Regions from separate parts of the Mesorhizobium sp. M0751 genome, predicted to be linked through region 1. Evidence: predicted binding sites of a transcription regulator. Region 1 holds the regulator's gene; each other region holds the start of a gene.

Region 1 (2,201 bases):
GTCCGCACTCGACCCGTTGTCGACCGCAAAGATCGAGGAGCTGATCGACGAATTGCAAGCCGACTACACGATCGTCATCGTCACCCACAACATGCAGCAGGCGGCGCGCGTGTCGCGCCAGACCGCCTTCATGTATCTGGGTGAACTGGTCGAGTTCGACCGGACCGAGAAGATCTTCACGTCGCCCCGAGAGAAGCGCACGCAGGATTACATCACTGGCCGCTTCGGCTGAGCCGTTCCGATCATGCATATGAGGACAGGACCATGGGCGAACACACAGTCGCTTCTTTCGACGAGGATCTCGAGCAGATCAGCAAGCTGATCCGCGACATGGCCGACCTCGCCGGTTCGATGGTCGGCGGGGCGACCAAGGCCCTGTTGAATTCCGACAACGTGTTGGCGCAACGCGTCGTTTCCGACGACGCCATCATGGATGCGCGTCAACGCGAACTGGACGACCGCGCCATCACCCTGATCGCCAAACGCCAGCCGATGGCCCACGATCTCCGCCATGTGGTCGGAGCGATCCGCATGGCCGGCGACCTCGAACGCATCGGCGACCTTGCCAAGAATATCGCCAAGCGTGTGAGTGCGGTCGGCCTCAGCGTCACGCCGCGCGACTTGTCGCATTCCATCGACGCGATGGCGCAGCTGGTGCTCATCCAGGTGCAGGGCGTTATCGAGGAATATGCTGCAGGCGATGCGGCCGCGTTGGCCAAGCTGCGTGCCGCCGACGAGCGCATCGACGTCAAATACACGTCCGTGTTCCGCGAGCTGTTGACCTACATGATGGAAGACCCGCGCAACATCACCGCTTGCACGCATCTGCTGTTCTGCGCCAAGAATCTGGAGCGGATCGGCGACCATGTCACCAACATCGCCGAAAATGCGTATTATGTGCTGACCGGCGAGCAATTGCCGGGCAATCGTCCGAAGCAGGACGAAACGACAATGTCCGCGCCGGTGACGTGATGGGGGTGCCCAGCCGATGATCGCACCACGCATAATGGTGGTGGAGGACGAGGAGCCGTTGGGTGTGCTGCTCCGCTACAATCTCGAATCCGAAGGCTACCAGGTCGAGGTGGTGACACGCGGCGACGAAGCCGAGATCCGTTTGCAGGAGAATGTGCCCGACCTTCTGGTGCTCGACTGGATGATACCAGCGGTTTCCGGCATCGAGCTCTGCCGCCGGTTGCGGGTGCGCCCCGAAACCGAGCGGCTGCCGATCATCATGCTGACCGCGCGCGGCGAGGAGAGCGACCGAGTGCGCGGTCTTTCGACCGGCGCCGACGACTATCTGGTCAAACCGTTTTCGACACCGGAATTCATGGCCAGGGTCAAGGCGCTGCTGCGGCGCGCCAAGCCGGAAGTGCTGTCCAGCGTGCTGAAGGTCGGCGACATCGTGCTCGATCGCGAATCGCACAGGGTCTATCGCAAGAAGAGCGAAATCAGGCTCGGGCCGACCGAATTCCGGCTGCTCGAATTTATGATGCGGCATCCGGGCCGCGTCTTCTCGCGCAGCCAGTTGCTCGATAATGTCTGGGGCGAGACGATCTATATCGACGAACGCACCGTCGACGTGCATGTCGGGCGGCTGCGCAAAGCCATCAATAACGGCCGCATGCCGGATGTCATCCGCACCATCCGCGGCGCCGGCTATGCGATCAGGGAAGATTGATCCGCCTGGTCAGGCTACGTTCTTTCTGACGCCGGGCCTCATCTGCGCGCCCGGCGCGAAAATCTCCTGGTCGACGAAGCCAAGCGCCCGCATCGCGCAGCCTTCGCGGATCAGCGGCAATTCGTTTGGTTCGGTATCGAAGGAGATCGAGCCCGAATGCTGGCCACCGGCGGTCTGGGCGATGGCCTGGCGCAAGGCCGGCTCGATCAGATCGAAGGCGGCGGCACTGGCGCCGACCATCGCGACCGGCGCCGGATCGATCAGCGCGAACAGCGAGCCGAGACCGAAACCCAGCGCTTCGCCGGCCTTGCGGTAGGCCTCGCGTTCCGGCCCATCCTTCTCGCGCGCCCGGGCCGCCAACGCGCGCATGTCGGCGTCGCTGACGTCGGCTACCGGTTCGCTGTCTTCACTCATCTGCCTGGCGTTGCGCCAGATGGCGTAATTGCCGGCGTAGGCCTCGATGCAGCCGCGTCGTCCGCAACGGCAGAGCGCGCCGCCTGGACGATGGATCATGTGGCCAAAC
Region 2 (2,201 bases), on a different contig from region 1:
CGCGACCGCGTCCTGACAGTCGATGGCGGTGGACAGGCGGTTGTCCTTTTCCAGCCGATCGACGACGCGCAGCATGCGCTTGACGGTCGCGATGTTGACTTCGCATTCGTGGACCGGATCGAGCCAGGTCATGTCGGGGAACGTGTCGAAGTAGATGGCGCCGGAGTAGCCGTCGCGGCGGATCTGCCTGAGTAGCTCGATCGTCTGCAGCGTGTGCACCGCGCCGACCATCAGGCCGTCGTCGCGCTTGGCGTAGCCGTCGTTGAGATGCACGCCGAGCAGCTTGCTATGGCGCGCCACGAGTGCTGCGGCAAAGGCCGGCTGCTCGTCGGCATAGAGCACATGAGCGAAATCGAGCGTCACGCCGAGATTGGGCAGGCCGATCTCGCGGATCGCCAGCAAAGTCGTCGCCGCGTCGGGCATCAGGCTGTAGGAGCGCGGTTCGTTGGGCTTGTACTCCAGGCTGATCTGGCAATCCGGATCATACGCCGCTACTTCACGAATGCCATCGATTTCGTGTTGCCAGAGCGTTGTGTAGTCAGCCTGGAAGGCGTAGTCGAAGCCATCCTGCCCCAACCACAATGTCATCAGGCTGGCGCCGGCCTCGCGCGCGGCGTCGATGCCGGCCTTGGTCAGGTCGATGGCCTCGCGGCGAACGGAAGGATCCGGATTGGTGAAGGCGCCGAGCTTGAAAGCCGGGTTAGAGTAGTAGCGCATGGCGAAGCCATTGATCGAAAGCCCGAAATCGCCGAGTTTGCGCGCCATTTCCGCAGGCTCTTCATCGACATGGTCGGGGAAGTTGAGGTCGAGATCGGTCAACTCCGCAACCTTTGCCGCACGTGCCGCCATTTGCAGCATAGACGGCTTGCCGACAAGATCGGGCCACTCGGACTGTGGCCGCGAGGCAAAGGAATTGAGGCGGGTGGCGAAACGATAGGCAGTCATCGGGGACCTTTCATTGTCATAACTTTACATAAGAATGATTATTTGTAAAGTTGTTAATTGCTCACTCGGCGACGACGAATTCGCCATACCCAGGCCAGTTGCGACCACGGGGGACAAGCAAGCGCGGCGCTGTCACGCAAGTATCATGTTCGCGTCCTAGATCGCTTCTCCGAAGGCTTTCGCGGCATCCTTGATGCGACGCGGCGCCTTTTCAGATCCCGGCAGCTTTGTCCCAAAGAGGATATCCATGAAAAACCTGCACCGAACCGCGTCCCTCGCCGTCGCGCTGGCGATGTTCACGGCCATGAGCCCGGCCCTGGCTGAAAACGCCGCGATCGTCGGCGGCGTCAGCTTCGTCAACAAGGGCCTTGTCGGTGTCGGCCGCATCCCGGCCAGCCAGAAGGACAAGTTCGGCGAGACGTTTGGCTCCGGCTCGGGCATGGCGATCGACGCTGCCGGCTGGATGCATGGCGCCAATGGCTACAAGGGCTCGCTGTGGCTGCTGCCGGATCGCGGCTACAATGTCGTCGGCACCACCGATTACCGTCCGCGCCTCAACACGATCGTCCTCGAGTTCGCCCCGATCGCGCCGGGTGCGGCACCGGCCACCGGCCAGGAACAGTCGGGCCTCAAGGCAACCTTAGGCGACACCATGCTTTTGACCGACGACAAAGGCGCCGATGCAACCGGCCTCGATCCGCTCAGCGGCGTGCGTGCCGCGACCGACGACATGCCGATCCTGCCCGAAGCCAACGGCAAGCTCGCGCTCGATAACGAAGCGATCGCGCGGCTGCCCGACGGCACGATGCTCATCTCGGACGAATACGGTCCGAACATCTACCGCTTCTCCGCCGATGGGCGTCTGATGTCGGCAACGCAGCCGCCGGCAGCGCTTGTCCCGACGCGTCACGGGTCGCCAAACTTTGCTTCCAACAATCCGGGACCTGGCGCGGCAGACCCAGATCCGAAGGATCCCGAAACCGGCCGCCAGAACAACCAGGGCCTCGAAGGCATGGCTTTGACGCCCGACGGCAAGTTCCTGATCGCCGTGCTGCAGTCGGCACCCAGACAAGATGGCGGCGATTCCGCCTCGACACGCCAGAACACGCGCGCGCTGGTCTATGACGCATCGGATCCTGGCCAGCTCAAGCTCGCGCATGAATATGTCGTGCCCCTGCCGGTGTTCACCGATGCCAAGGGCAAAACCAGGATCGCCGCGCAGAGCGAAATCGTGGCGCTGTCGGACAAGACCTTCC
Region 3 (2,201 bases), on a different contig from region 1:
GGTCAGCATGACATAGACCTTGCCGTTGGCGGCATTGGGCTGGATGTCTTCCGGGCGGTCCATCTTGGTGGCGCCGAGCAGGTCGGCGGCGCGGCGCGTCTCGATCAGCACGTCGGCCTGGCTGGCAAAGCCGTTCTCCGCCGTCAGCGGCGCTTGGCCGAAGACGATCGGCAGCCATTCGACCGAACCGTCGTCGGCAAACTTGGCGACATGCAAGGTGCCGTTGTCGAGCAAATCCATGTTGGCGGCGCGGTCGTCCGGGTTGAACTTGCCTGTGGTGACGAACTTATAGACATAGTCGAAGCGCTCGTCGTCGCCGAGGTAGAAGACGACACGGCCGTCCTTGGCGACGATCGATTCGGCGCCCTCATGCTTGAAGCGGCCCATCGCGGTGCGCTTCCTCGGCACCGAAGTCGGATCCTGGACGTCGACCTCAACGATCCAGCCGAAGCGGTTCGGCTCGTTCGGCTCCTTGCCGATGTCGAAACGGTCGTAATGCGCTGCCCATTCATAGGCACCTTCGGGAATGCCGAGGCGCTTGTAATTGGCGGCTTCCTTATGGCCCTGCGGCAGCTCGCCCGAGAAATAGCCGTGGATGTTCTCCTCGGCCATGACATAGGTGCCCCATGGCGTGACACCGCCAGCACAATTGTTGACGGTGCCGATGACCTTCTTGCCAGTCGGATCGGCGCTGGTCTTGACGCGGTCGTGGCCGGCGACGGGGCCGGAGAGCGCAATCTCGGTATTGGAGCTGATGCGGCGGTTGAGCTTGCCGTCGCGAACGACCTGCCATTTGCCTGATACCTTGCGGATCTCGACGATAGTGCCGCCATGCGCCGTCATCTCGACGTCGACTTGTTCCTTGCTGAGGGGCGCCTGCTTGGCCTTGCCGTCGACGATGGTGACGAGGCCCGGAAACATCAGGTGCGGATTGGTGTATTCGTGGTTGACCACCAGCAGGCCGTGCTCGGCCGAGCCGTCGATCGGGATATAGCCGACATAGTCGTTGTTGTAGCCGAATTGCCTGGCCTGGGCTTCCGCCGACTGTTTTGTCGGATCGAATTCCGGCGAATCGGCGAACAGCGGATCGCCCCAGCGCAGCAGTACATCGGCGTCATAGCCGGGTGCGACGTGATGCTTGTCGTCTATGCCGGCCTCGAGCTCGTCGAAAGCGAAGGCGGAGGCTTCGGCGGCTCGGGCGTTGTCGGCGGTGATCAGCGCCAGCGGGCTGACGGTAGCGGCTATGGCCGAGACGGCAAGCGAGCCCTTGAGGAAGCCGCGGCGCGAGAACCGCGCGGCGATGATCTCACCCATGGTGCGGTTGTCGCTGGGATTGGCTCCTGGCCCATCGTTTTCCTCGAGCAGGCTGGTGCGGAAATGGGCGTCAGGGGTGCGATGTTCGGTCGAGCGCTGTTCAGTCATGGGGGGCCTGCCTCTGGCTGGATGGATTGCTGGAGCGTGTTGCCTGGCCAGTCCGGTATCGCCGGCAGGTCACAGTTTGATGACATGCCGGCTAATTGCCACCTGCGATTTCGTATCGACATCAGCCCCGCTTGACCGCGACCGGCGCTTCGGAAACAAGAGCTGCGGCAGGCGCGTAGGAACCACACCGGGAGGAACAAATAGTGAGTTTCTGGGGACTTGGGCAGCTCTGCGTTTCGACGGTGATCTTCCTGCTGGCGGCGATGGCTGCAAAACAGTGGGGGCTGGCGCCGAGCCTCGGCAAGATCGTGCTGACGTTGGCGCTCTATTCGCTCGGCAATCTGATCATGCTGAGGCTGATCCGTGAATTCGGCATGTCGGTGTCGTTCAGCCTGTCGGCGGTGATCCAGTTGGTGTCGGTGAATGTGGTGGCGCTGGTCTTCTTCGGCGAGCGCGTCAATGCCTTACAGGCAACCGGCATCGTGCTTGCCATCGCAGCGGTGGCGCTGATCACGCTCGGGCCCTATCTGCAGAGGCTGTAACTGCGATCGGGCCGATGAAGAAGGTTGCAAGAAGACTGCGCAACTGGCTGGAGTTCCCGGTTCTGCTGGCCGGGCTGGTCATTGCCGGCGGGCTGTGGGGGTTCGAGGAGCTGATGGAGATGGCGCGGGCCACCACGCCGCATGCCTTCGATACCGAAATCCTGCTTGCCTTCCGCAAGGCCGGCCAGCCCGACAATCCGATCGGACCGGCGTGGCTGGAAGGAGCGATGCGCGACA
Region 4 (2,201 bases), on a different contig from region 1:
GACGACATCGCCTTTTCCGATCCCGAATTCCACAAGCGCGAGATGATGCTGATCGGCAGCCGCAACGCCCTGCGCGCCGATTTCGACCATGTCGCTGCCTCGATCCGCAACGGCGCGGTGCCCTTGGCGAAGCTCGTCACCCATCGCACTACGCTTGGCGAAACGCCGCACGACCTCGCCCGCTGGGCGCATGAGAAGTCCGGCCTGATCAAGGCTGTGATCGAGGTGGGGTCATAACATGGCAGGCGGTGAACCCGGCCCGAATTGACGACGCCCCGCGCAGGTCGACCCCCACTCCGCCTCGGCTTCGCCGAGCCACCTCTCCCCCGATCGACGGGGTAGAGGAAGGCTGCGAGCCTATTGCAGCCAACGCTCCTCAACCAGACTCCCTCCTTCTCCCGCCGTCAGCGGGCTCCCTTCCTCTCCCTCCGGAGGGGGGAGAGGTGGCTCGGCGAAGCCGAGACGGAGTGGGGGAAGGCGGTCCTCAAACGCCAAGCCGCTGATAAGTAAGCGCGACCGAGCCGGTATGATATCAGCGTGAGTCAGATAAATCACGGTCTCGTACCGGCCGGCACTACCTACAGCGCCGACAGATTGAGCTCGATCCGCTCGGCCGGGAAGCGCGACTCCGAAAACTGGATCGGCTGACCGTCGGGCGTGACGTTGACGGCGACGGTCACCAGCACGATGGCGCCGGGTTGCAGGTCGAGGTCGGCAAGGTCGGCGGCATCGGCATGGCGCGCCGACAGCACGGTCGATTGCCTGAGATAGTCGTCAATGCCGAAACGTGCCAGCGATGCTGTGATCGAACCGGTTTCCTCCATGGCGGCATCGATGCCGGCAAAGCGCCTGGCATCGAACCAGCCGGCCGCGCGGGACACCGGCATTCCATCGGCTTCGCCGCGCGTTTCCAGGCGTATCACCTCGGCCCCCGTCGCAAGGCCCAAGCCCTCTGCGACACGACGGTTGGCCGGCTCGACCGACGACGCCAGCAAAGTGATATGCCGCTCGGACGCCTGTCCTTGCAATCCCTCGGAAAAGCGTGTGCGGGCACCGATCGGATAGGACAGCCGCCTGCGCGACAGCACGAAGGTGCCGCGCCCCTGCTCCGCCCTGAGCACGCCCTCCTGCACCAGCGCTGCGATAGCGCTGCGCACTGTGTGGCGGTTGACGCCATAGCGTCCGGCCAACGCGATCTCGGGCGGCAGCGCGGCATTCTCGGGAAAATCGCCGACGGCGATTGAATGCAGGATCTGGTCGGCGATCTGTCGCCACAGCGCGACACCGCTGCGCCGCTCGATGCTGCTGGGCTGCCCGATCATTTCCGCCCCCGATCTTTTTGCCCCAGACATTTTCCTCGTGTCATGCACTCGTCATGGACACGCATTAGAAAATAGATATAATTTGTATAGTTGTCTATATCAATAGACAAGTTTTTGGTGACAAGGGACTGTTAACTATGCGAGGACGGGAAGCGCGAGAGCAGGCCGAGCGCAAGGCCGTGATGGCGACGCTGGCACAATCGGCCGGCGACGATATCGTCCGCCTGTGGGACGAAGCCGGCCTGCCTTCCGAAGCGGAGCTTCTGCGTGGCCCCGAAACCGGCCTGGTTACCGTGCGCGGCCGCATTGGCGGCGGCGGCGCGCCCTTCAATGTTGGCGAGGCGACGGTCACGCGCGCCACGGTGCGGCTTGCGTCCGGCCATGTCGGCCACTGCTACGCGCTTGGCCGCGACAAGCAGAAGGCAAGGCTGGCGGCAATCGCCGATGCGCTGTGGCAGGACCCGGCCCACCGCAACGAGGTCGAGACCAGGCTCGTCGCGCCCTTGCAGGCGGCGCTGGCCAAGGCGCGTGACCAGCGCCGCGCCGAGACGGCGGCGACCAAGGTCGATTTCTTCACCATGGTGCGCGGAGAAGACTGATGGACGCTGCTGTGCAATCGATCGAAGGCGGCTTCGCCGATCCGGTATTCAACGCGCAGACCGTATTCCGCGGCGTCATGGACGCGATGGCGCGGCCGGGCAGCGTGCAGCCCTTGCCGGCCCTCGCCCACCCGCCGGCGCCGCTGTCGGCCACCGCCGGCGCCATTGCGCTGGCGCTGTGCGATAACGACACGCCGCTCTGGCTCGACCCGGTCTTGCAGGGATCGGCAGCGGTGAAATCCTGGCTTGGCTTCCATACCGGCGCACCGCTGGCCAACAC

Evidence for each region. The regulator PhoB, encoded in region 1, activates phosphate uptake and scavenging genes when phosphate is short. The targets are predictions, from matches to a motif close to TGTCATNNANCTGTCAT.
Region 2: a site for PhoB is predicted at 1,076-1,092, ahead of NKI19_RS07005 (esterase-like activity of phytase family protein). Genes of this name have one in related genera too.
Region 3: a site for PhoB is predicted at 1,491-1,507, ahead of NKI19_RS13775 (PhoX family protein). Genes of this name have one in related genera too.
Region 4: a site for PhoB is predicted at 1,361-1,377, ahead of phnF (phosphonate metabolism transcriptional regulator PhnF). Genes of this name have one in related genera too.

What each region holds. Positions count from the first base shown of each region.
Region 1 covers NZ_JAMYPH010000002.1:115,950-118,150, reverse strand. The annotation lists gene pstB (phosphate ABC transporter ATP-binding protein PstB) at 1-232, shown strand, start outside; gene phoU (phosphate signaling complex protein PhoU) at 265-972, shown strand; gene phoB (phosphate regulon transcriptional regulator PhoB) at 989-1,678, shown strand; gene NKI19_RS03185 (ROK family protein) at 1,688-2,201, opposite strand, start outside.
Region 2 covers NZ_JAMYPH010000003.1:354,067-356,267, reverse strand. The annotation lists gene NKI19_RS07010 (TIM barrel protein) at 1-945, opposite strand, end outside; gene NKI19_RS07005 (esterase-like activity of phytase family protein) at 1,193-2,201, shown strand, end outside.
Region 3 covers NZ_JAMYPH010000007.1:104,708-106,908, reverse strand. The annotation lists gene NKI19_RS13775 (PhoX family protein) at 1-1,422, opposite strand, end outside; gene NKI19_RS13770 (hypothetical protein) at 1,626-1,964, shown strand; gene NKI19_RS13765 (phosphatase PAP2 family protein) at 1,979-2,201, shown strand, end outside.
Region 4 covers NZ_JAMYPH010000017.1:8,885-11,085, reverse strand. The annotation lists gene NKI19_RS23410 (zinc-binding alcohol dehydrogenase family protein) at 1-237, shown strand, start outside; gene phnF (phosphonate metabolism transcriptional regulator PhnF) at 579-1,322, opposite strand; gene phnG (phosphonate C-P lyase system protein PhnG) at 1,460-1,921, shown strand; gene phnH (phosphonate C-P lyase system protein PhnH) at 1,921-2,201, shown strand, end outside.